3 regions of the Rhizobium aureum genome follow, and region 3 is predicted to be linked to each of the others. Evidence: predicted binding sites of a transcription regulator. Region 3 holds the regulator's gene; each other region holds the start of a gene.
The links. Region 3 encodes LexA, which represses DNA repair genes until DNA is damaged. Its sites were predicted from a motif close to TGTTCNNNNTGTGTTCNG; they were not measured.
Positions count from the first base shown of each region.

Region 1: the regulator LexA is predicted to act here: its motif matches at 2,355-2,372, upstream of PH552_RS00290 (ImuA family protein).
Region 2: the regulator LexA is predicted to act here: its motif matches at 4,901-4,918, upstream of dinB (DNA polymerase IV).

Region 1 covers NZ_JAQJCI010000001.1:60,391-68,296, forward strand. Annotated here, with positions in the region: gene PH552_RS00280 (hypothetical protein) at 1-672, opposite strand, end outside; gene PH552_RS00285 (SOS response-associated peptidase) at 1,364-2,137, opposite strand; gene PH552_RS00290 (ImuA family protein) at 2,431-3,189, shown strand; gene PH552_RS00295 (Y-family DNA polymerase) at 3,104-4,618, shown strand; gene PH552_RS00300 (error-prone DNA polymerase) at 4,615-7,875, shown strand.
Region 2 covers NZ_JAQJCI010000001.1:1,120,340-1,128,245, reverse strand. Annotated here, with positions in the region: gene PH552_RS05330 (SDR family NAD(P)-dependent oxidoreductase) at 1-460, opposite strand, end outside; gene PH552_RS05325 (ABC transporter ATP-binding protein) at 675-1,436, opposite strand; gene PH552_RS05320 (FecCD family ABC transporter permease) at 1,433-2,473, opposite strand; gene PH552_RS05315 (ABC transporter substrate-binding protein) at 2,470-3,501, opposite strand; gene dinB (DNA polymerase IV) at 3,672-4,769, opposite strand; gene PH552_RS05305 (helix-turn-helix domain-containing protein) at 4,999-6,126, opposite strand; gene PH552_RS05300 (hypothetical protein) at 6,628-6,933, shown strand; gene PH552_RS05295 (DUF995 domain-containing protein) at 7,049-7,549, opposite strand; gene PH552_RS05290 (glycoside hydrolase family 26 protein) at 7,575-7,906, opposite strand, start outside.
Region 3 covers NZ_JAQJCI010000004.1:337,436-345,341, reverse strand. Annotated here, with positions in the region: gene PH552_RS13015 (pyruvate dehydrogenase complex E1 component subunit beta) at 1-634, opposite strand, end outside; gene pdhA (pyruvate dehydrogenase (acetyl-transferring) E1 component subunit alpha) at 651-1,694, opposite strand; gene PH552_RS13005 (FtsB family cell division protein) at 1,852-2,163, opposite strand; gene eno (phosphopyruvate hydratase) at 2,385-3,659, opposite strand; gene kdsA (3-deoxy-8-phosphooctulonate synthase) at 3,809-4,648, opposite strand; gene PH552_RS12990 (VOC family protein) at 4,645-5,532, opposite strand; gene lexA (transcriptional repressor LexA) at 5,958-6,680, shown strand; partial or broken gene PH552_RS12980 (ComEC/Rec2 family competence protein) at 6,661-7,906, opposite strand, start outside.

The DNA of each region.
Region 1 (7,906 bases), on a different contig from region 3:
CACTCTCCTCCCGTCTGCGCCGGCGGCAGCAAGTGCGTTAAAATCGGAGTTGATGGAAATGGGAGTGCAAAGCCACTGATATTCCCGCCATGCCCTGACAACCTGTGGCTGTGATGAAATCCCCCCAGCGGCGGTGGCCCGACTGAATGCCTGCTGTCGCTTCTCGACGACGCTCATGATGTTCTCAATCGTCATGCTCTGCAGAGGATCTATCATGGATGCGTCGTAGAACGCGTTTGCCGCCGAGGAGGATAGAACCAGGTACGAGAACAGTTTTGGCCCAGCGCTTTCCAAGGTGAAAACACCACTTATGAATGCCTGTATCAGGGAATTTGTACTTTTGAATTGGCTTTCACGAACCCGCGCTTCGAAGACGATCTGAATGTACTGTCTGCAACCGAGATCTATCTCGTTGTAGCCCGCTTGGAGCAGCGCTTGGTAGCCTTCCGGCTTCATGCTTCCGGGGCAACCCGAGTATTCTCCGTACGATGAGTATGACAAGCCCGCGTCCCTGCACATGACCTTCATGTAGGCGAATAGCTGGGAGGACGATATTGACGCATGCTGGGCGTTCAGCTCGTAGCCTGGGCCCCTCAATAGATAGGAACCGTCATTTGCCTGACACGAGGCTAGCGCGAGGCCAGCTAAAATTGCAAGACAACGCGCCAGCATGCTTCACCTCGCTGGATGGAAAGTATAACATAGCAACCGCCTTGCTAATTTCAGAATTAGTACGTTAGAATCGCACTGGAGTCTGCGGCCTTTAAATTAATGGAGAAGATATAAACAACTTTTGCGATTTTTGGTGTATTTCTCCGATGTATGTACAACGATATCGGCGAGCGAAGATTATTAGGACACTAGTGATTCTCTGTTCGACCGGTGATTGGCCAAAAATGCTAGCCTGGTTTTAGAATTTACACATGATATTGTGTCTGGGCCCATTGCCGTATTAAATCCGTGATGCGGCAGCCCAGCGTCATGCGTCCGCGAGGTCGCTTAAACCCCGCAGGCTATTGAGAACAAGCCAGATAAAGGCAGTGTCCACACCGCTAGGACGACCAAGCTGCTGGTCCTTGCGGACGACACGTTATAGCCAACAGCGAGTCGAGATTCTCACGGTCGTCTCCGGCGATAGTTCCAATTCATTGCTCCGCCGAAAGCCAACGCTTTAAACTGCATGACATTTCGCTCCGCTTGATGCTGCGACCAAGAACGTCACGTCCTTCGCTTGGTCAAAGGCCGGCGACGTTCGAGTGAGGGCATTTGCGAGTGGATCGTGACCCAGTCGGCGAAGGCAGCATGCAGGAACTCCTGTTATCCGAACAGTTGCCCGTTCATTGAACCGCCGAAACGACGCTCGCTACAGCAAGCGCGATGAGCTGACCAATTCGCCATCCTTGGTGACGATGGTCGAACCATATGGCTCGCGGGACGCGACAATCAACGCATCATCCGGCAATGGCCGCGCAAGATCCATGGCTTCCTCCCAAGGCGCCCTCATCCAGACATCGGCCTCTTCCTTGGTCAGCAACAGCACCGGCATGGCCTTGTCGTGAATCGGCTTGACGAGATTGTTCGGATCGGTGGTCAGAAACCCATAGAGATCGTCGGTCGTGAAGCCATCCTTGACCTTGCGCACCGATGTCCATTGCGGAACATGAATGCCGGCAAAGAACATCAGCGGCTTATCTTCATCGCGCGCGAACCAGGCATTCGGCACATTGCCGCCTGCTTCCTGGCTTGCCGGATCCGGCTCGGCGAAGCTGGTGACGGGGACAAGACAGCGGTTCTCGACGCCGAACCAGCGCTTCCAATGCGGAAGCTTCAGATTGCGCACATTGGTGACACCACGGTCGACCTGCTCGCGCACCAACTGCTCGAAGTCGAACTCCTTACCCTTGACTCGCAGTTTCTCGGCCTTGGCCTGCGCTAGCTTTTCAAGAACGAACCTTGGGGAGGGAAGGCCCCAGCGGGCATGAACGAGCTGCTTGCCTCCGTCGGCGGTGTTGCGGACGATCGGCCCCATCTGATCTGGGTTCATCTGATAGGCCGGCATCAGGTTGATCAGGCTCTCGGCGTCCTGAGCCCACTTGTTCACCCAGTCCTTGTCTTCCATGCGGTACAAGTTGCACATCGACGCTCCATCTCCCCTTGAAGCAGGCGGACATGGTAGCCGACGAAGCGCCGGAATGCCAATCGATGGGTGCCGGCCGATCGACTTCGAAACTTTTTCGAAAGCTTCATCATCGCCCGATCGAAGTCATGTCCATGATTCCCAATGGGAATCTTAAAGTCGACTAAAATAGAGGGATAATATTCCTATTTCGGGTTGCTTGACTCGCGAATCGCGTTGGAACATTTAGTGAACAAATACACTTGACCGACATCACGTCGATGCTAACGCGACCTCGCAAGGACCCGTGAATGATGACCGCTGCCCGTAATCGGGTGATATCCGATCTGAAGGATCGCATTGCGTTACTGGAAGGCAATGCGGGCAGGAGGAGCGGCTGTCTCGCCTTTGGCGTGCCTGAGATCGATGCCGTATTGCCGGGTGGTGGTCTTGCCTATGGCGCCGTACACGAGTTCGCAGGTGGCGGAGCAGGGGTCGTCGATGGAGCAGCTGCCACGCTCTTCGCCGCCGGCATCGCGGCGCGGACCAGGGGCAAGATCGTCTGGTGCCTGACGCGGCCGGACCTGTTCTTTCCGGCGCTGGCGCAGGCAGGTCTTCATCCCGACCGGGTCATCTTCGTCGAGGCCGACCGCGAGGAGGACGTTCTCGCGTCGATGGAAGAGGCGCTGGCCTTCGGCGGCCTTGGCGCCGTCGTCGGCGAGATCGTCCGGCTGCCGATGGTGGCGTCGCGCCGCCTGCAGCTCGCGGCGGAAAAGACCGGGACGATGGGCCTGGTGGTCCGGCGCTGGCGCCGGCAGGTGGAGGCCTCGGATTTCGGGCAGCCGACGGCGTCGACGACGCGGTGGCGGGTCAGCGTCTTGCCATCGGAGGAATTGCCGGTTCCGGGCGTCGGGCGGCCGCGATGGCTGCTGGAATTGATGAGAGTGAAGGCGGGTGAGTGCGCTGAGTTTATCGTGGGAGCGTGCGATGCCACGGGTCGTATCCATCTATCTGCCGGACCTGCCGATCGAGCGGATCAGGCGCATGAATCAGAAAGCAGAATTATCGCCTGACCGGCCGCTGGTGCTGATCACGAGCAGCGGCTCCAAGCGCTTTATATCCGCGGCCGATGCAAAGGCCAGGGAGGCCGGTATTCGGGTGGGCATGCCGGCCGCCAAGGCGCAGGCCATGGTGCATGGCCTGCAATTCGTCGATGCCGATCCGGCGGCCGATGCCGAAGCGCTGGAGCGGATCGCACTCTGGGCCCTCTCACAATATTCCCCGATCGTCGCGGTCGACGGCACGGATGGCATCGTCATGGATACGGAAGGGGCCGATCATCTGCAGGGTGGCGAGCTTCCCATGCTCATCGGGATCGTCAATCGCTTCCGGGCGCGGGGGCTGACCGTCCATGCAGCGCTCGCCGACACCTGGGGCGCGGCCCATGCCTGTGCCCGCGCCACCAACCGCGAAGCCGTCATCATTCCGCCTGGAGAGACCACCCGCGCCGTCGAACGGCTATCGATCTCGCATCTGCGGCTATCGGCCGAAACCGTCATCAGCCTTCGAACGCTGGGTTTTAAAACCATCGGCGAGCTGTTGGCGACGCCGCGGGCGCCATTGGCGCTGCGCTTCGGTCCGGAGATCGGCCGGCGTCTCGACCAGATGTTTGGTCGTGTCGCCGAACCGATCGACCCCATCCGGGCGCCGGAATGGATCGAAGTCAGCCGTGCCTTTGCCGAACCGATCGGTGCCGCCGAGACGATCGACAAATATGTCGGGCGTCTCATCGTCAGGCTGGTAGCCGAACTGCAGCGCAAGGGGCTCGGCGTCCGTCGCACAGATCTGATTGTCGAAAAGGTCGATGGCAGCAGGCAGGCGATCCGCGCCGGCACGGCCAAGCCGGCCCGCGACGTCGCCTGGCTGACAAAGCTGTTTCGCGATCGAACGGAAAAGATCGAGCCCGGCTTTGGTATCGAGAAGCTGACGCTCGTCGCCGTCATGACCGAACCGCTTGCCGAGGAGCAGCGGTCGTCGCTGGTTGATGAGAACGATCAGGACATCACGCCACTGATCGACACCTTTGGCAATCGTGGCCAGCGCGTCTATCGCATCGCGCCGGTGGCCTCCGACGTCCCCGAACGCAGCGTCCGGCGGATCTCGGCGGCAGCCGAAGACATCACGGAAACGTGGGTGCATCACTGGCCGCGTCCCGTGCGGCTGCTGGCGCGGCCGGAAGCAATCGACGTCATCGCGCTGTTGCCGGATCATCCGCCTGTCTCCGTCACCTGGCGCGGCAGGCGCCGGCGGGTCAGACGCGCCGATGGTCCCGAGCGCATCTTCGGGGAATGGTGGACCAGGAGCTCCGAATTCGATGCGGTGAGGGATTATTTCGTGATCGAGGACGAGAGTGGTGAGCGTCTCTGGATCTTCCGCTCCGGTGACGGCGTCGATCCTGCCACAGGCTCGCATCGCTGGTTTTGCCACGGGATCTTCGCATGAGCTACGCCGAGCTGCAGGTCACCACCCATTTCTCCTTCCTGCGCGGCGCGTCTTCGGCCGACGAGCTATTCCGAACGGCGAAGGAACTCGGCATCAGCGCCTTGGGCATCGTCGACCGCAATTCGATGGCCGGGATCGTGCGGGCGCTTGAGGCTTCGCGGACCACCGGCCTGCGTCTCGTCGTCGGCTGCCGTCTCGATCTTGCCGACGGCATGTCCATCCTCGTCTATCCCACCGATCGCGTCGCCTATTCCCGCCTGACCCGGCTTCTGACGCTCGGCAAGGGCAGGGGTGGCAAGGGCAACTGTATCCTGCATTGGGAAGATATCGCGCTCTATGCCGAGGGCCTGATCGGCATTCTTGTCCCCGATCTTGCCGACGAGACCTGTGCCCTTCAGCTCCGGAAGCTTTCCGAGATCTTCGGCGATCGCGCCTATCTGTCGCTCTGCCTGCGCCGGCGGCCCAATGATCAGCTGCGACTGCATGAGCTCTCCAATCTCGCGGCGCGCTTCAAAGTGAAGACGGTCGTCACCAATGACGTCCTTTTCCACGAACCGTCACGCCGGCAGCTGCAGGATATCGTCACCTGCATCCGCAACACCTCCACCATCGACGATATCGGCTTCGAGAGGGAGAGGCACGCAGACCGTTTTCTCAAACCTCCGGAAGAAATGGCGCGGCTCTTTCCGCGCTATCCCGAAGCGCTCGCGCGCACGCTCGAGATCGTCGAACGCTGCAAATTCTCGCTGGAGGAGCTCACCTACCAATATCCGGAGGAAGCGATCGTACCGGGAAAGACGGCGCAGCAATCCCTGGAGCATTATGTCTGGGAGTGCATTCCGAACCGCTATCCCGAGGGCTTGCCGCCGTCTGTGCTGAAGGTGATCCGCCATGAGCTCGATCTCATCCGCACCATGAACTACGCTCCCTATTTCCTGACGGTGTTTTCGATCGTCCGTTATGCCCGCGGCCAGGGCATTCTGTGCCAGGGGCGGGGATCGGCGGCCAATTCCGCCGTCTGTTATATCCTCGGCATTACCTCCATCGATCCCGAGACCAACAATCTTCTCTTCGAGCGCTTCGTCTCCCAGGAGCGCGACGAGCCGCCGGATATCGACGTCGACTTCGAGCATGAGCGGCGCGAGGAGGTGATCCAATGGATCTACAGGACCTATGGTCATGACAAGGCGGCTCTCTGCGCGACGGTGACGCGCTACCGCGCCAAGGGAGCGATCCGCGATGTCGGCAAGGCGCTCGGCTTGCCGGAGGACGTCATCAAGTCGCTGTCGTCGGGCATGTGGTCGTGGTCGGAGGAGTTGGTGACCGAACGTAGCCTGCGTGAGCTCAACCTCAATCCTAGGGATCGCAGACTGGCTCTGACCCTGAAACTGGCGCAGCAGCTGATGGGCGCGCCCCGTCATCTCGGCCAGCATCCCGGCGGTTTCGTGCTGACCCACGACCGGCTCGACGATCTCGTGCCGATCGAGCCGGCATCCATGGTCGATCGGCAGGTGATCGAGTGGGACAAGGACGACGTCGAAGCGCTAAAATTCATGAAGGTCGATGTGCTGGCGCTCGGCATGCTCACCTGCATGTCGAAGGCCTTTGCCTTCATCCAGGACCACAAGCATCTGGATCTCGATCTGGCTCAAATCCCTCAGGAGGATCCGGCGACCTATGCGATGATCCGCAAGGCCGATACGCTCGGCACCTTCCAGATCGAATCTCGCGCCCAGATGTCCATGCTGCCGCGCATGAAGCCGCGCACCTTCTACGATCTCGTCATCCAGGTGGCGATCGTCCGGCCCGGTCCGATCCAGGGCGACATGGTGCATCCTTATCTACGTCGGCGCGAGGGCAAGGAGAAGGTCGACTATCCAACGCCGGAGCTCGAGGCCGTTCTCGGCAAGACGCTCGGCGTGCCGCTCTTCCAGGAGAGCGCCATGAAGGTGGCGATGGTCTGCGCCGGCTTTACCGGCGGCGAGGCCGATCAGCTGCGCAAATCGATGGCGACCTTCAAGTTCACCGGCGGTGTCTCGAAGTTCAAGGACAAGCTCGTCTCCGGCATGGTCAGGAATGGTTATACGCCGGAATTCGCCGAAAAGACCTTCTCGCAGCTCGAAGGCTTCGGCTCCTACGGTTTTCCCGAAAGCCATGCCGCCAGTTTCGCCCTGATTGCCTATGCCTCATCTTATGTGAAACGCCACTATCCCGACGCCTTCTGCGCGGCCCTTCTGAACTCGCAGCCCATGGGCTTTTATGCGCCGGCCCAGATCGTCGGCGATGCCCGGAAGCATGGCGTCGAGGTCCGTCCGGTCTGCATCAACAGCTCGCGCTGGGACTGCACGCTGGAACCGGTCGAAGGCAGCGATCGCCACGCCGTTCGTCTCGGCATGCACATGGTCCATGGTCTTGCTCAGGTCGATGCGGCCCGCATCATTGCCGCCCGCGCTGACCAACCATTCGAGAGCGTCGATGACCTCTGGCGGCGCTCCGGCGTGCCGGCCGCATCCCTGGTCGAGCTTGCCGAGGCGGACGCGTTTCTGCCGTCGCTCAATCTGCAGCGCCGCGATGCGCTCTGGGCCATCAAGGCGTTGCGCGACGAGCCCTTGCCGCTCTTTGCCGCGGCGGCCGAGCGCGAGCAAAGGACGATCGCCGAGCAGCGGGAGCCAGAGGTCCGCCTGCGCCAGATGACGGAAGGGCATAACGTCATCCAGGACTATAGCCATACCGGTCTCACCCTTCGCCAGCATCCGCTTGCCTTCCTGCGCCAGGATCTTACCGCCCGCAACATCGTCACATGCGAGGAGGCGATGTCCGCCCGTGACGGCCGTTGGCTGATGACGGCTGGCCTCGTGCTCGTGCGCCAGAAGCCGGGCTCGGCCAAGGGCGTCATGTTCCTGACCGTCGAGGATGAGACCGGGCCCGCCAATGTCGTTGTCTGGCCCAGCCTCTTCGAGCGCCGCCGACGCATCGTTCTCGGATCCTCGATGATGGCGATCAATGGCCGCATCCAGCGGGAAGGGGAGGTGGTCCATCTGGTTGCCCAGCAGCTCTTTGATCTCACCAGCGATCTCTCCGGTCTTGCCGATCGCGATCAGGCCTTCAGGCTACCGACCGGGCGCGGCGACGAGTTCGCGCATGGGACGCCGGGAAGCCCGGATTCGCGAGAGCGGGCAATAATGAAGGCGCGGGAGATTTATGAGCCGGATCGGCTTATTGAGAGGTTGAAGGTGAGGGTGCGGAATTTTCAATAAGCATGGGGGTGAGCTATATCGTGATCCTCAC
Region 2 (7,906 bases), on a different contig from region 3:
CTTCCATCGGTGTTGCCGCAACCGCCGAGATCGATGATGTACAGACGATGGAGCCGCCGCCGGCTGCGATCATGCCCGGCAGCACTGCCTTGGTCGTCAGAAACATGGAGCGCACATTGACGCCATGCAACCATTCCCATTCCTCCAATGTTGTCTCGAGGAACGGCTTGATGACGATGGTGCCGGCATGATTGAAGAGTACGGTCACGGCGCCGAAACGCTCTTCGATACCTTTGACGGCCGCATTGACGGCTTCTTCGTCTGAAACGTCAGCGACCCAATAATCGGCAATGCCACCTGCTTCTTGAATGGCCCGCACCGTCTCCGCCGCCGCCGCGGCATTTCGATCGATGATCGCGACCTTCGCACCTTCTGCCGCAAACAAGCGCGAGGCCGCTCCGCCCATGCCGGTGGCCCCGCCTGAAATGATGGCAATCTTGCCCTTGAGCCTATCCGTCATTTGTTCCTCCCGATGTTCTTCACTTTGGCATGGGCCATTGGTGCGGAATATAGTTCTCCATATTCGCGACGTCTCGCAAGCCCGGTGTGAAAGTAAGCCGTCTTTTGCCGGTAACGAAAAAGGATGTCACGGTCCGGATTCCCGCTTACCGGCTAAGACGGCTTCGATCGCTTTGCCGCCCGCATTCGAGAGACAGGCGGCCGGCTCAAGTGACCTATCGCAGATAATGGATATGCGGCCGCTCGTGATGAGGCGAGATCTCGACCCGGGCTTCCACGGCGAAGACGTCCCGCAGGAGGTCTTCGGTCAGCACAGTTTCCGGGGTGCCGGAGGCGACGATCCGGCCCTGCTGCATGATGATCAGCTGGTCGCAGAACATGGCGGCGTGGTTGAGATCGTGAAGGGCGATGATGCTGGTGACCGGCAGGCCGGAAACCAGCCGCATCAGGCTGATCTGATGCTGGATGTCGAGATGGTTGGTCGGCTCGTCGAGGATGAGCTCCTTCGGTGCCTGCGCCAGGGCGCGGGCAATATGGGTGCGCTGTTTCTCTCCGCCCGACAGGCTCTGCCAACGGTCGTTGCGCTTTTCCTTCATCCCGGCGCGCTCAAGGGCGCTTTCCACGCTTTCGTCATCGGCCGAGGTCCAGCCTGAGAACATCGACCGATGCGGAAATCGGCCGAGCTTTACGACGTCAATGACCTGGAGATTGGCATTGGTCGTGCTGTGCTGCTCTACAAAGGCGACACGCCGTGCGATCGCCCGGCGAGGCATCTTGTCAAGGTCGCGCCCTTCAAGCGTGATGCGGCCGGAATTCGGCTTCTTCAATCCGGCCAGCAGACGCAAGAGCGACGTTTTCCCCGAGCCATTCGGCCCGAGCAGGCCGAGCATTTTTCCCGCAGGCGCTTCGAAGGAGACGCCGTCGAGCACGGTCTTTCCGCCGATTTTCCAGATGACGTTGTCAGCCTTGATGCTCATGACGCGCGTTGGAACCGATAGAGGATGATTGCAAAGAACGGGACGCCGACAAGCGCCGTAACCACCCCGATCGGCAGGACCTGCTGTGGGATGAGGGCGCGTGAGGCGATATCCGCCAGTACCATGAACATCGCTCCGATGATGGCGCAAGCCGGCAGCAGGCGGATGTGAAGCGGCCCGACGACGAAGCGCGCCGTGTGCGGTACGACGAGACCGACAAAGCCGATCGAGCCGACCATGCTGACGATGGTTGCCGTCATCATCGCGGTCAGCGCAAAGAGCCCCATCCGCGCCCGCCCGACATTGACGCCAAGCGACGAGGCTGCCTCGTCGCCAAAGGCGAAGGCATCCAGGATGCGCGCGTAGAGCAGGCAGGCGGCAAGCCCGAAGCTGACGATCGTCGATACCAGCATGAATTCCGGCCAGCGGACGCCGCCGAAACTCCCGAGCAGCCAGAACATGACATCGCGTGCCTGTTGGGCGTTCCCCGATGTCGTTACGATATAGGACGTCGCGGCGTTGAACAGCTGGGAGGCGGCGACGCCGGCAAGGATGGTGCGGTCCGTGCCGCCTCGTGTGCCGTTGGAAAGGAGAGCGACGAAGAAAAAGGCGGCGAATGCGCCGGCAAAGGCGCCTGCCGACAGTGAAACCGCACCGGCGCCGACGCCCAGGATGACGACTGCGACGGCCCCCGTCGAAGCACCCGCCGAGATGCCGAGCACATAGGGTTCGGCAAGGGGATTTCGGAGCAGCGATTGCATGATTGCGCCCGACAGCGCCAGGCCCGCTCCGCAGAAAGCCGCCACCAATGCCCGGCTGAGGCGATAATCCCAGATGACTGTTTCGTGGATGCGGTTGAGCTCGACGCCTGTCCAGCCCAGCCTGTTGGTGATGGCGTAAAACGTCGTCGACAGCGGTATCGGCAGGTCACCGATGCCGACGCTGATACCGATGATCAGGCCGATTGCTGCAAGGGAGGCCAGCAGCAACAGGCCGAAGGCAGCCAGTTGCCGCAGGTTGCGGTACGCGTCGATCACTTCAGCAGACCTAGGGCCTTGAGCTGCTGGGCCACCTGCTCGGCGCCATAGATCGTGCGGATGGTCGGGTTCATGGCCTGACCGTCCATGACGACGATAGCCTTGTTCTTGACCGCAGGAAGCTCGCTGACGGCCGGATCGGTGGTGAGAAACTTGATCTTGGCTTCCGGCTTGTCGAGCTCCCAGCGATTGCGGTCGAGGCTGGCGACGACGATGACGTCTGGATTGGCGGCTATGATACTCTCCCAGCCCAGTGTCGGCCATTCCGCTTCGGTGGTAATGGCATTGCGGCCGCCAAGCAGGTCGGCGATATAAGCTGAAGGGCTGTTTTTTCCGCCGACATAGGCATCTGCAGATGGCGACGGGCTGGAGAACCAGAAGACATAGGAGAGCTTCTTGCCGTCCTTCAGCGCATTCGCGCGCAGTGCCGCTTCCCGCTTTTTGAAATCCTCGATCAGCGCCTGGCCCTTGTCGCGGACATCGAAAATCTGCGAGAGCTCATCGATTTCCTGGTAGAGCGCGCTCATGTTCCAGATCTGGCTACGGGCGGCATTGCCGTATTTGTCCTGAGAGGCGCCCTGGGCTGGGCAGACACTGGGGGAAACATAGGTGGGAATATTGAGCTTCTCGAAGTCCTCGCGCTTTGCCACCTTGCTGCTCGGTCCCATCAGGGTCGGTAGTGCGGCTGCAACGAAATCAGGATTTTCAGCGAGGATCGATTCAAAGGTCGGAAACTCGACCGTCAGCAGCTTGACCTTGGAATTGGCTTCCGCAAGCTGCGGCAGAACCTTGTTGGGCCAGAAGGCGGTGCCGGCCATTTTATCCTGCAGACCAAGCAAAAGAAGAATTTCGGCACTGTTCTGGCCAAGCCCGATCGCCCGTTCCGGCGCTTTCTGGAAAGTGACCTTGGTTCCGCAATTATCGAGTGTCAGCGGATAGCTGGTGGATGCGGCAGATGCCGCCGGTGCGGCAAGGCCAAGCGCCATGCAAAGAGCTGAGACGGCCAAAAGTGATTTCAATATGGTCACGAAAAATATCCTGATCGTTGCGGCCAGAGAGGGACGGTTGAAAACATCCGCGGCGGTATAGCCTTGCCGGCCGGTCAAAAACAAGAGGAATTTAGTCATATTTCTACAGGTTCGGCACGCGCGGACCAAGGCAAGGCCTGGGTTCGCCGTGTCGCCACCATGACCGGCAATTAAATGCCGAGATCGAGCTGGGGCTGTGCGCGGCTATCGTCGGTTTCTTCGTTCGTCAGGGATGAAAGCGTGACGCCGAGCAGCCGAACCGGCCGCCTGAACGGATGGACGGTCGCCAGAAGTGCAGATGCCGCTTCGAGGATCTCGCTCAAGCCCGCGACCGGAACAGGGATGGTCCGACTGCGCGTGGCCTGCGTGAAATCAGAGTATTTGATCTTCACGGTTACCGTCTTGCCGCTGATGCCGCTTGCCTCGCAGTAGTGCCAGACCTTCTCTGCAAGCGGCCGCAATTCCGCCGTAGCCAGATCGAGATCGTCGATATCCTCGGGAAACGTATCCTCTGCGCCGACGGATTTGCGGATCCGGTCGGGCCTCACTTGACGTTCGTCGATGCCCCGGGCGATCCCGTAGAAATACGATCCGGACTTTCCGAAATGCTCCTGCAGGAAGGCGAGGGACTTCGCTTTCAGATCGAGCCCGGTTTCGATGCCGTATTTGCGCATGCGTTCGGCGGTCGCCGGCCCCACGCCGTGGAATTTGCCGACGGGCAGCGCCTCGACAAAGGCTGGCCCGTTCTTCGGCGTGATCACCGCCTGGCCGTTGGGCTTGTTCAGATCGCTTGCCATCTTGGCGAGAAACTTGTTGTAGGAGATGCCGGCGGAAGCGTTGAGCCCGGTGACCTGCTTGATCCTGGCCCGGATTTCCAGCGCGACTTCGGTGGCAATCTCCATGCCCTTGAGGTTTTCGGTGACGTCGAGATACGCCTCGTCGAGCGAGAGCGGCTCGATCAGCGGCGTATATTCGGCGAAGATCTCGCGGATCTGCTGCGACACGGCCTTGTAGACGTCGAAGCGCGGCGGCACGAAAATCAGATCCGGGCATTTGCGCTTCGCCGTCACCGACGGCATGGCCGAACGAACGCCGAAGGCGCGGGCCTCATAGCTTGCCGCCGCCACAACGCCGCGCGCCGCGGACCCACCGACCGCTAGCGGCTTGCCGCGCAGTTCGGGATTGTCACGCTGTTCGACCGACGCGTAGAAGGCATCCATGTCCACATGGATGATTTTGCGGACCGGCGTCGAGCTCATATCGTTCATTATCGTCTCGGTAATCCGCGCTGGAATCAGGCCGCGCTGAAATGACGTTGTGTGGATGATGTGGTGCGAAAACCGCACGCAGTTTTCGACATCATGCTCCGGCGTTCAACGCCGCCGTAACTCGCAGCGGGTCGAACAAATACGGAACATATCACGCTTGGCAACGATATCAAACAGGCTCCTAGCCTTGCAAGGTAGCACATTGCGACGTCGATGCCGGTCTTTATCGTCAAAGACCAAGCGTACCGAGCCAGTTATCGAAGCTTGAGACCATAGCCGTGCGCGATGGCGCTTCCGTCTTGAAATCGCGCGAATGCCTGCGCACTTCGCTTGGGTTGTAGCCGAACTCATGGGTGAAAGCCCGGCAGAAGTTGGCGGCGGACTCGAAACAGAACTGGCTGGCGATTTCGCCGATTTTCCGGCCATCGGCGGGATCGTTGAGTGCGGCGCGCGCGGCCAGAAGCCGTCTTCTTCTTATATAGTTGAGCACTCCGCTCGAGGTCTGAAACAGCTCGTAAAGGCGCGTCCGCGAGATCGCCAATTCGCGGCTCAGGGTTTCCGGCGTCAATTCTGCTGAGCCCAGGTTGTTCTGAATGAAATGCCTTGCCCGGGTCATCAAACCGCTTTGCGATATTTCGCCGTCGATCTCGCTGTGGACCAAGGGAGAGATTGTATGGAACACCATCTCGCGAAGCTGGTTCCTGACGCCTGGAAGATCATCTCTGGTCAAGCGAAGGAGATTGACTTCGAGGAAATCCATGTAGCTCGAAAGTAACGAGACGCGCGGGCCTCCAAGGACAATATTGCTGCTGGCGCTCGGCAGTCCGCCATAGGCGGCAAACAGATCGCATGGCAGGATCAGCGTCGTGGATTGCGCCGGCGAGGTTCGTCCGTAAAAGGGGCAGCCCAGCATTCGGATTTCCATCATGCCGGGCTCGTTTTCGACAACCTTGCCGTTAACGCTCGTCCATGTCTTTCCAGTGCGCAGGAAGGTGATCTGCCAATGATCTATCGAGCTGAAGCGCACCTTTTCGGGGGAGCGTTCGAAACTGAACGCCGGAGTGTCCTGCTGAATGAGCAAGACTCCTTCGAGGTTCCATACGACCTGCTTAACCGCGAACGGCTCGCACGCTTTTGCTTGGTTCTGCAGCCGCATATCGACCAGCGGAGCCATGCGCTCCTGCCAGGCTGCAAATTGTCGATCGGGGCGCAGCTCCTCCGTTGAAAACGGCAGCGACGCCAGCTCCGTTGTTTCGGGAAGCTCGCTGTAAAGCGGTGCCTGAGGTGAGCGCGGCCAGCGCCGGCGCTCGACGGCCTTGGGCTGTTCAAACGAAATATCTGCTTTGCCCCACATCATTGTAGCGATCCCTCGACACTACATGGCGTGTTGTACTTGCCGCGGCTGCAGCGCGCCCCTTGAAAATTCTGCAGCTGGCCCCAACACCAGTTGATCATATTAAAACCGCATTTGTTTGTGGATTAGCCGCCTTCTCGTGAGATCCAGCCTGATTTCCAACTTTTCATGCCGGAACGAATCTGTTTCCGTATTGTAACAGGAAGAGAGAGGGATAAACGCACGACAGGTTGCGTCCTCATCTTTGATGAGGCGGACAGTTCTGTTCGACAGCGCGACGAGCAGCTTGGCAGAAGGCCAAACTGCCCGGGTGATGATCTCCGGCGGCCATCGCAAGGAACGCAAAACTGATACCCGAGAGGGTCGCATTGCCGCAAACCTTACTTCAATACTCGTAACAGTTACTTAAACATTATTCTCTAATAGTTTCAAGAGTTTTATCGAGAGATCGAAATAATTTGAATGGATGTAGAAACGAAACATAGAGGACATGGAAGTAAGCAAATGGTAGTAAACCCAATTGAGCCGAAGTTTTATCTTTCTCGTCTTGTATCAAGCTTGACTTCTGTTTGCTTGTGCACCCTTTTTCTTGCCTATCCTGCAGAAAACGCGGTTTCCGCAACCTTAGATAAATATAAATACAAGACCATCGACCTGTACATGAAGAAAAGCGAAAGCAACATGTACTTTTATGGAACTGGTCAGATCCGCAAGAGGACAACGGTTTCGGCCGACGAGTATTTCAAGGGCGCACCCTATATCTGCACGCCGAGCGGCTTTGGACGCACCTCGCATTGCTACAATCGTTGAACGGTTGAAACCTTCTGGCAATTGATCCCATTGCCAGAACGGTCCCGAATGTCTCAATCGATGGTGTCGTCATACTCGATTGATCCCGCATGCTCGACATCTTCTCCGCATCCGGTTAGCTAGGTAAGTGCCGGCTGACATAGTTACCTTTGCGCAGTTTCATTGCCTCGTCGTCATGTCTCGGCGGATCGTGACGAAATACATACCACTTTCCGTCCGGTAGACGCTTCTGGTAGATGACGCCGTCTTTCTCACGATGCAAAAAGCAGGACGTCTTGTCCACGTCGTATTTCTTGCTCTGCCAACGCGCCTTCATGCATAGCTTGCCATTGAAGGTCGCATACCAGGTGCCTTTGGCATAAGTTTTCTCGGCGCCGGGATGCGACCAGGCCATGAAGCTGCCTTGCTTGGCTGAAAAATAGCCGGCACCATCTTTCCAAATCCACGACCGGCCGGCGTAAAGGCTCCGCACGTCCGAGGCGCTTATCGATGTTGCCTGAATGGCAGAGCGCTCGATTATCCAATCGGCATGCTGCCGGCTCGCAGCATGTGCCGATCCACCCAGCAGCAACATCGATAGGGCTGCACCTGATATAAAGAACTTTGCAAGAGACATCTTCGCCTCCATTCTTGTTGTTGTTTCAGTTCAACAGAGGGCTGACAACACGCCAGTCCGGGCGCCCAAGACCATGAGGCCACGGGTAGGTCTCGCGATCGTCGAAATACACCACCCCAACGATATTCTTGAACTCGTCATGCGGTTTGGCGGCTTCCTCGGCCCAGGCATGGACATAGGCTTCATTTCCCTGGTAGCCCAGCTCCGCGATCACGATCGGCTTTCCGAAAGCTTTGACCCGGTCATAGCCTGGTTTGGTCGCCTCGACGAAGGTCGAGTCGCGTCCAAGCATGCGCTGGTCGAAAGGCTGGTAGCCGAAGACCGAGAGGCCTACGACATCGACATATTGATCTCCCG
Region 3 (7,906 bases):
TCGGGCGAAGACCGGCCATCGCGGCACCGACGCCGATACCGGCAAAACCATGCTCGGTGATCGGGGTATCGATCACGCGGCGTGCGCCGAATTCCTGCAGCAGGCCCTGGGTTACCTTGTAGGCTCCCTGATATTCGGCCACTTCCTCACCCATGACGAAGACGTCCGGGTTGGCGCGCATTTCTTCGGCCATGGCGTCACGCAGTGCTTCACGCACCGTCATCGATACCATCTCCGTACCGGCCGGAATTTCCGGATCGGCAGGAGCAGCGGCCTTCGGCTGGGCCGGAACCGGTGCAGCGGCCGGCGCCGGAGCGGCGGCAGGAGCTTCGGTCTTTGCTGGCTCGGCAGCGGGAGCAGCCTTGGCGGACGAAATGGCGTCTGCGGATTCGCCGTCCTGCAGGAGGATGGCAATCTTGGTGTTGACCTTGACGCCTTCGGTGCCGGCGTCGATCAGCAGCTTGCCGATCGTGCCTTCGTCGACGGCTTCCACTTCCATGGTGGCCTTGTCGGTTTCGATTTCGGCAATAACGTCACCGGAAACGACCTTGTCGCCTTCCTTCTTGAGCCATTTCGAAAGGGTACCCTCTTCCATCGTCGGAGAAAGGGCGGGCATGAGAATGTCGATGGGCATAGTGTCCCTCCCCGATTTAGAGCAGAATGTCGGTGTAGAGCTCGGAGGCATCCGGCTCAGGATCGTTCTGGGCGAAATCGGCGCTGTCTGCGACGATGTCGCGGACATCCTTGTCGATATCCTTCAGATCGTCTTCGGTCGCCCAGCCCTTTTCGAGCAGGCGAACACGGACCTGCTCGATCGGGTCGTGCTCGGAGCGCATCTTCTGCACTTCGTCCTTGGAGCGGTACTTTGCCGGGTCGGACATGGAGTGACCACGGTAACGGTAGGTCAGCATTTCCAGGATGATCGGACCCTTGCCGGAGCGGCAATGCGCGACGGCTTCGTCAGCCGCAGCCTTGACCGCGCGGACGTCCATGCCGTCGACCTGGATGCCGGGAATGCCGAAGGACGCACCGCGCTTGGAGAAATCGGCCTGCGCGGTAGCGCGAGCCGTCGACGTGCCCATGGCGTATCGGTTGTTTTCGATCACGAAAATGACAGGCAGCTTCCAGAGCTGCGCCATGTTGAAGCTTTCGTAGACCTGGCCCTGGTTGGCGGCTCCGTCACCGAAATAGGCGACGCTGACATTGTCATTGCCGCGGTACCAATTGGCAAAGCCGAGACCGGTGCCGAGCGAGACCTGGGCGCCGACGATGCCGTGGCCGCCGTAGAAATTCTTTTCCTTGGAGAACATGTGCATGGAGCCGCCCTTCCCTCGGGAATAGCCGCCCTGGCGTCCGGTGAGCTCGGCCATGACGCCACGTGCGCTCATGCCGGTTGCCAGCATATGGCCGTGGTCGCGATAGCCGGTGATGACCTGGTCGCCATCCTTCAGCGCCATCTGCATGCCGACGACGACAGCTTCCTGGCCGATGTAAAGGTGACAGAAGCCGCCGATGAAGCCCATGCCGTAAAGCTGGCCGGCCTTCTCTTCGAAGCGGCGGATCAAGAGCATCTCACGGTAAGCCTTGAGCTCCGCATCGCGATCGAAATCTGCGATCGGGCCGCCATTGGTTTCCTTGGCAGGCCTTGATGCTGTTTTGCGGCTGGAAACGGTCGCGTTTTTTCGCGGCGCCATTCAACCCTCCCTGTGTGAGTAGCCTCGTTTTGTGGTGAGGCGTAACATAGGCAAGATTGTTCGCCACAGCAATGCTATAATTGCATGGCTCATATTCTTCGCAAGCTATTGATATTAATTGAAAAAATTCGATTAACCGAAATTCGGTTAATTATAACTATTTGTTGAAGATAACGATCTCGTTCGCCTTGGAATAGGTCAGCTGATAGCGCGCATATTGGTCGAGCATGTCCTTATCCAGGGAGCCGTCGCTCAAGAGCGTGACCTCCTTCTCAAGGTGTTCGCGCTTGGCGACCAGTTCCGCCAATTCCTTGGCGCGGTCGACGCGACGTTGCTCGAATACTTCAGTCGCCTTCAAGCCGTAGTCACCATGGATACAATGATAACCGAAATAGCTCACAAAGGCGATGGTGATGGCGGGAAGGATGAAACGCCCGAACTTTCTCTTCTTATGATACTTTGTCCACATACTCGCTCGAAACGCTCTGGCTTTAGGCGACCCCACTCCAAAGCCAATGTGGCTCGGACAAGATCACATTAAATCAAACACCTAGCGCTAATGTAACCGGCAGAGATTAACCGTCCGTTGACTCTAACTACGCGGTCCAATAAAAAACCGCGCCCAGGGGCGCGGTTCGATTTCAGCGAATAATCTCGTCGCAGACCCAAGCGGATCGCGCGGATCAGGCATCAGCCGCGCAGGATGGAGCGGCCGGCATACTTTGCCTGAGGGCCGAGCGCTTCCTCGATGCGTATGAGCTGGTTGTACTTGGCAAGACGGTCGGAGCGCGACAGCGAGCCGGTCTTGATCTGACCGCAGTTGGTGGCAACGGCGAGATCGGCGATGGTGGAATCTTCCGTTTCGCCCGAGCGGTGCGACATCACGGCCGTGTAGTTGGCCTTATGCGCGGTTTCGACGGCATCGAGAGTTTCGGTCAGCGAGCCGATCTGGTTGACCTTGACGAGGATCGAGTTGGCAACGCCCATGCGGATACCGTCGCGCAGGCGGGCGGAATTGGTGACGAACAGGTCGTCGCCGACGAGCTGGGTCTTCTTGCCGATCAGGTCGGTCAGCGTCTTCCAGCCTTCCCAGTCGTCTTCAGCCATGCCGTCTTCGATCGAAACGATCGGGTACTTCGCTGCGAGTTCTGCGAGGTATTCGGCCATGGCGCCGGATTCCAGCGTGCGGCCTTCGCCTTCGAGCACGTACTTGCCGTCCTTGAAGAATTCGGTCGAGGCGCAATCGAGGCCGAGAGCGATTTCGTCGCCCGGCTTGTAGCCGGCCTTTTCGATGGACTTCATGATGAAATCGAGGGCTGCCGGGGCGCTGGAGAGGCCTGGCGCGAAACCACCTTCGTCGCCGACATTGGTGTTGTGGCCCTGCGATGCCAGTTCCTTCTTCAGAACATGGAAGACTTCCGAACCCATGCGGACGGCTTCGCGGATCGAGTCTGCGCCGATCGGCAGGATCATGAATTCCTGAAAGTCGATCGGGTTATCGGCATGAGCGCCGCCGTTGATGATGTTCATCATCGGAACCGGCAGCAGGCGGGCATGAGCGCCGCCGACATAGCGGTAGAGCGGCAGGTTGGCGCTCTGGGCAGCAGCCTTGGCGACGGCGAGCGAGACTCCGAGGATGGCGTTGGCACCGAGGCGCGACTTGTTCGGCGTGCCGTCGAGTTCGATCATGATGTTGTCGAGCTGGATCTGGTTTTCGGCATCCATGCCGCCGATCGCGTCGAAGATTTCCGAATTGACGGCTTCGACTGCCTTCTCGACACCCTTGCCGTGGTAGCGCTTGCCGCCATCGCGAAGCTCGACGGCTTCATGAGCGCCGGTCGACGCGCCCGACGGAACCGCCGCGCGGCCCATGCTGCCGTCTTCGAGGTAGACATCGACTTCGACGGTCGGATTGCCACGGCTGTCGAGAATCTCGCGGGCGATAATGTCGGTGATTGCGGTCATGATAGCTTCCTGCTCGCTGGTTTATAAATCGATTTAAATCGTCTTAATCGAAGGCGCGGAAATTACAATGGCGATCCGCGCCGCGATTTGGCACTCCTGCAGGCCGCGTAAAGCAAATTCATGTCAGCCTGTTGAATGCCCGATATTTCTTAAGCCTTGGCCACGGCGTCAAAGGCCAGCAGCTTCTCCAGAAGCCGCGGCATATCCTTCAGATAGACCATGTTCGGGCCGTCCGAGGGCGCATTGTCCGGGTCCTCATGCGTCTCGATAAAAACACCTGCGACGCCGACGGCGACCGCAGCGCGCGCCAGTGTCTCGACAAAGCGGCGGTCGCCCCCAGTCGAACCGCCCTGCCCGCCAGGCTGCTGTACGGAATGGGTCGCATCGAAGATGACGGGTGCGCCCATCGCTGCCATGATCGGCAGCGAGCGCATATCCGAGACCAGCGTGTTATAGCCAAAGGAAGCCCCGCGCTCGCAGAGAAGAATGTTCGGATTGCCGCTCTCATTGAGCTTGGCAAGCACATTCTTCATATCCCAAGGCGCAAGGAACTGCCCCTTCTTGACGTTGACGACACGGCCGGTCTTGGCCGCGGCAACAAGAAGATCGGTCTGGCGCGACAGGAAGGCCGGGATCTGCAGGATATCGACCGTCTTGGAAACGATGGCGCACTGCTCTTCCGTGTGGATGTCGGTCAAAACCGGAAAGCCATATTCCTTCTTGAGGTCGGCAAAGACCTCCAGCGCCTTTTCCAGGCCGATGCCGCGCTTGCCCGACAGTGACGTACGGTTGGCCTTGTCGAAGGACGACTTGTAGACAAGGCCGATGCCGAGCTTGCCGCAGAGTTCCTTCAGGACGCCGGCAACCATGAAAGCATGGTCGCGGCTTTCCATCTGGCAGGGGCCGGCAATCAGCGACAGCTTGGCGCTGTTGGAAAAGAGGACCTTGGAGGCACCCTCACCGACGGTGACTTCGGAATTCGTGGTCATGCTATCTCCTCGAAGGCGAACAATGCGCCCTGTCCGGGCGCCAGCCTTGCCAGTATACGATTGTTCTTACGCGTGTAGGTGACGCCGTTAGCAGCGAAATGCGACGATGTCACGGAAAGATCGCGCGTTTTGAAAAGGATTGCGCGTGCGCGCAGCCCGGGATCGCTGGTATGGACCGGCAAATCGTAGAATGCTTCCATTCCTTCCGGCGTCAAAACTTCGACATCGACATTGGCCGCCTTGATCGTCAGGCCGAAGGAATGCTCCAAGATCCGCGGACCGCCAACGACCTCTTCGAAAAAGCTGCGATACACCGCCGGTTTCAGCGCGGAAAGCGCCACCCGCGCAATGCCGGTCACCCCGTTTTTGTGACGCTCGAGTACGCTGCGATCGGCCGGCAGCGGATTGATGCGCTGGCAGCAGAAGGCCAGGAAATCCGGCGCACGCAGATCCGCCGCAAATGCGAGGCGAAAACCGGCCGTGGGTTCCGTTCCATCCGGCATCTTCATCGGCCGGGAGAAATCCAGCATGGGTCCAGCCGAAATCCCAGCCGCCTTGAAACGCCCATCATCGCCGACAGCATCGTCCGTGCCGAAAACCAGGGCCGAAAAACCATCCTCGGCAACGCGGAAGCGATAGGCTTGGTCGCGCGCAACAAAGACATTGCCGTCGGCAATGCTCGTCTCGCATTGCTCCTGCGAGGCCACGCCCAACGGTTCGAGATAGGTCTTGTCGGCAAGGAACACACAGGCATTTTCAGTGCCGAAGGGGTGGCGCGCATCCGGTGCGACCGTGAAGCCAAGCTTGCCCAGGCGCTCCCGCGCCAGAGCGATGTTGACGGTCGGCAGCACGAGATGATCCAGCGGATGCGGCGACAAAGTCATGGTCCTCCCTTGTTTGCCTGCAAAAGCAGATTTGCGCTCATACAATGCTCAATTCAAGCCGAAAGCCAAGCCCGTGAAAGCGCAGGAGAACGTGGGCCGGACGCAACTGCGGCAACCCGAGCGCACTGATTCTCAACTGCGGTCGAGTTATGTGCCAGTCGCCGTCTTCATTCGCACACGAGCAGAGCAGGATTGAGGTGAATCGTCCATAAGGCGAACAAAGCGGCATTTCTCATATTTATCGATGAATTAGCGCGGATATAATTCGCAAGGAATTTCAAGCGATCCAGTCGATGGCGGCAAATATTTGATAGGCTCCGCGAAGCTTTACCGAAATTTAAGCACTTGCAGAACACATATGGAACATATAGTGTCCGTTCTGGATTTGTTTCACGACGATTTTCTTGATTTGGGGTTCCAAGACGATGTTGACGCGCAAGCAGCAGGAACTGCTTCTCTTCATTCACGAGCGAATGAAGGAATCCGGTGTCCCGCCATCTTTCGACGAAATGAAGGACGCACTGGATCTGGCATCCAAATCCGGCATTCACCGTCTGATCACCGCGCTCGAGGAGCGCGGCTTCATTCGCCGCCTGCCCAATCGGGCGCGGGCACTCGAAGTCATCAAGCTGCCGGAGGCCTATAATTCAAGCCTGCAGCCACGACGCGGCTTTTCACCGAGCATTATCGAGGGCAGCCTCGGCAAACCCCAGCCAGTCGCGCCTCCAGCCCCGGCAAAGGTTGCCAACGACGAGCACAATAGTTCCGCATCGGTACCGGTCATGGGGCGCATCGCCGCCGGCGTTCCGATTTCCGCCATTCAGAACAACACGCACGACATTACCGTTCCCGCCGATATGCTCGGCTCCGGCGAGCATTATGCGCTGGAGGTCAGGGGCGATTCGATGATCGACGCCGGAATTTTCGATGGCGATACGGTCATCATCCGCAATTCGACGACAGCCAATCCCGGTGATATCGTCGTTGCGCTCGTCGACGACGAAGAGGCAACGCTGAAGCGATTCCGCCGCAAGGGCGCTTCCATCGCATTGGAAGCCGCCAATCCGGCCTATGAAACCCGTATCTTCGGGCCGGATCGCGTCAAGGTCCAGGGCAAGCTTGTAGGGCTTATTCGGCGCTATCATTGACAGACGAGTTATCACCAACAGTTGGACTATCATTGACGGGTGATATCTGCGCAGGTGGCGTACCGAATTTGCCGGTGCGCCAATCATAGGTTCGGTGCCTGGTCCATGGTCGCTGAGGGTTTTCGAAAGCGACAGAGACAATAGGCTTATCGGCCGTGAGCGTCATTTCGATGGACCCGGTTTTGCGCAATGTCGCACCGGTTATGAGCATTGCGGCCGGAACGGCAATAATCAAGTCGTAGCCGGATCGGCGTGACGACGATGTTTGCGGTATCGCAAGCCGGCGGCAGATAGGCGGCATTTTCGATGGTGACCAACATGGCGCCGTTGTCGAGCATCGCCACGCACCATGCGCCCTTCTGACAGGCGAAACTTCCCTGCATTGTCCGATCCAGAGCCTCCTCCATCGCCTTGCGGACTGCATTTTGCTCTTCCCTGCTTAACCGGCGGCGGCGATCGGTCGTCTTATTGATCTGCGGAAGCCGGTCATCAGCGGGGAGCATGGTGGGTGGCTGATGTTCGGTTGCGACCAGCGCCTTCTGCCATTGTTCGAAAATGAAGACCTGCGGCCTTTCGCGATTTGTGGCGAGTATATCGTCCTGTCGCAACGCAACCAGGACACCATCTTCGGAAATCATCAGATCCGGCTTCGGCACACCTGAGCCGAATGCCGCCACGCCGATGGATGAAAGCAGCAACAGCAAGCCTAAATGGCGAAGCCGGGTCCGCAGCACGGTCATGATCAGAAAGCCGGCAATGAAGGTCGGCATCAGCCAGCCGGGTTGGCGGCCGAAGGTGATGTCGCCTCCCCAACCGGCCACAGTTTTGGCGATCAGGATGACTAGTTCCAGTCCCTCGCCGGTGACGTTCCAAAACGGCCCGTCCAGGCCGATAGGCATCAGCAGCATTGCGGCCATGCCGAACGGCATGACAATGAAGGAGACGACCGGCATGGCCGCAAGGTTGGCGGCGAGACCGTATGTCGCCAGCCGGTGAAAATGCTCGATCGAAAAGATGGCCGTCGATGCACCGCCGATGAACGAGGTCGACAACACGCCACCGAAGAAGCGCGACACGAAGAGCAGCGGGCTTATCAGACGGATCCGCGAGAGGATGTTTTCGCGGTGCCGCCGCCGTTTCCACAGCGAATAGCCCGACACCAACGCCAGCGTCGCTGCATACGACATCTGGAAGCTTGGGCCGAGCACCTGCGACGGCGACAGAAT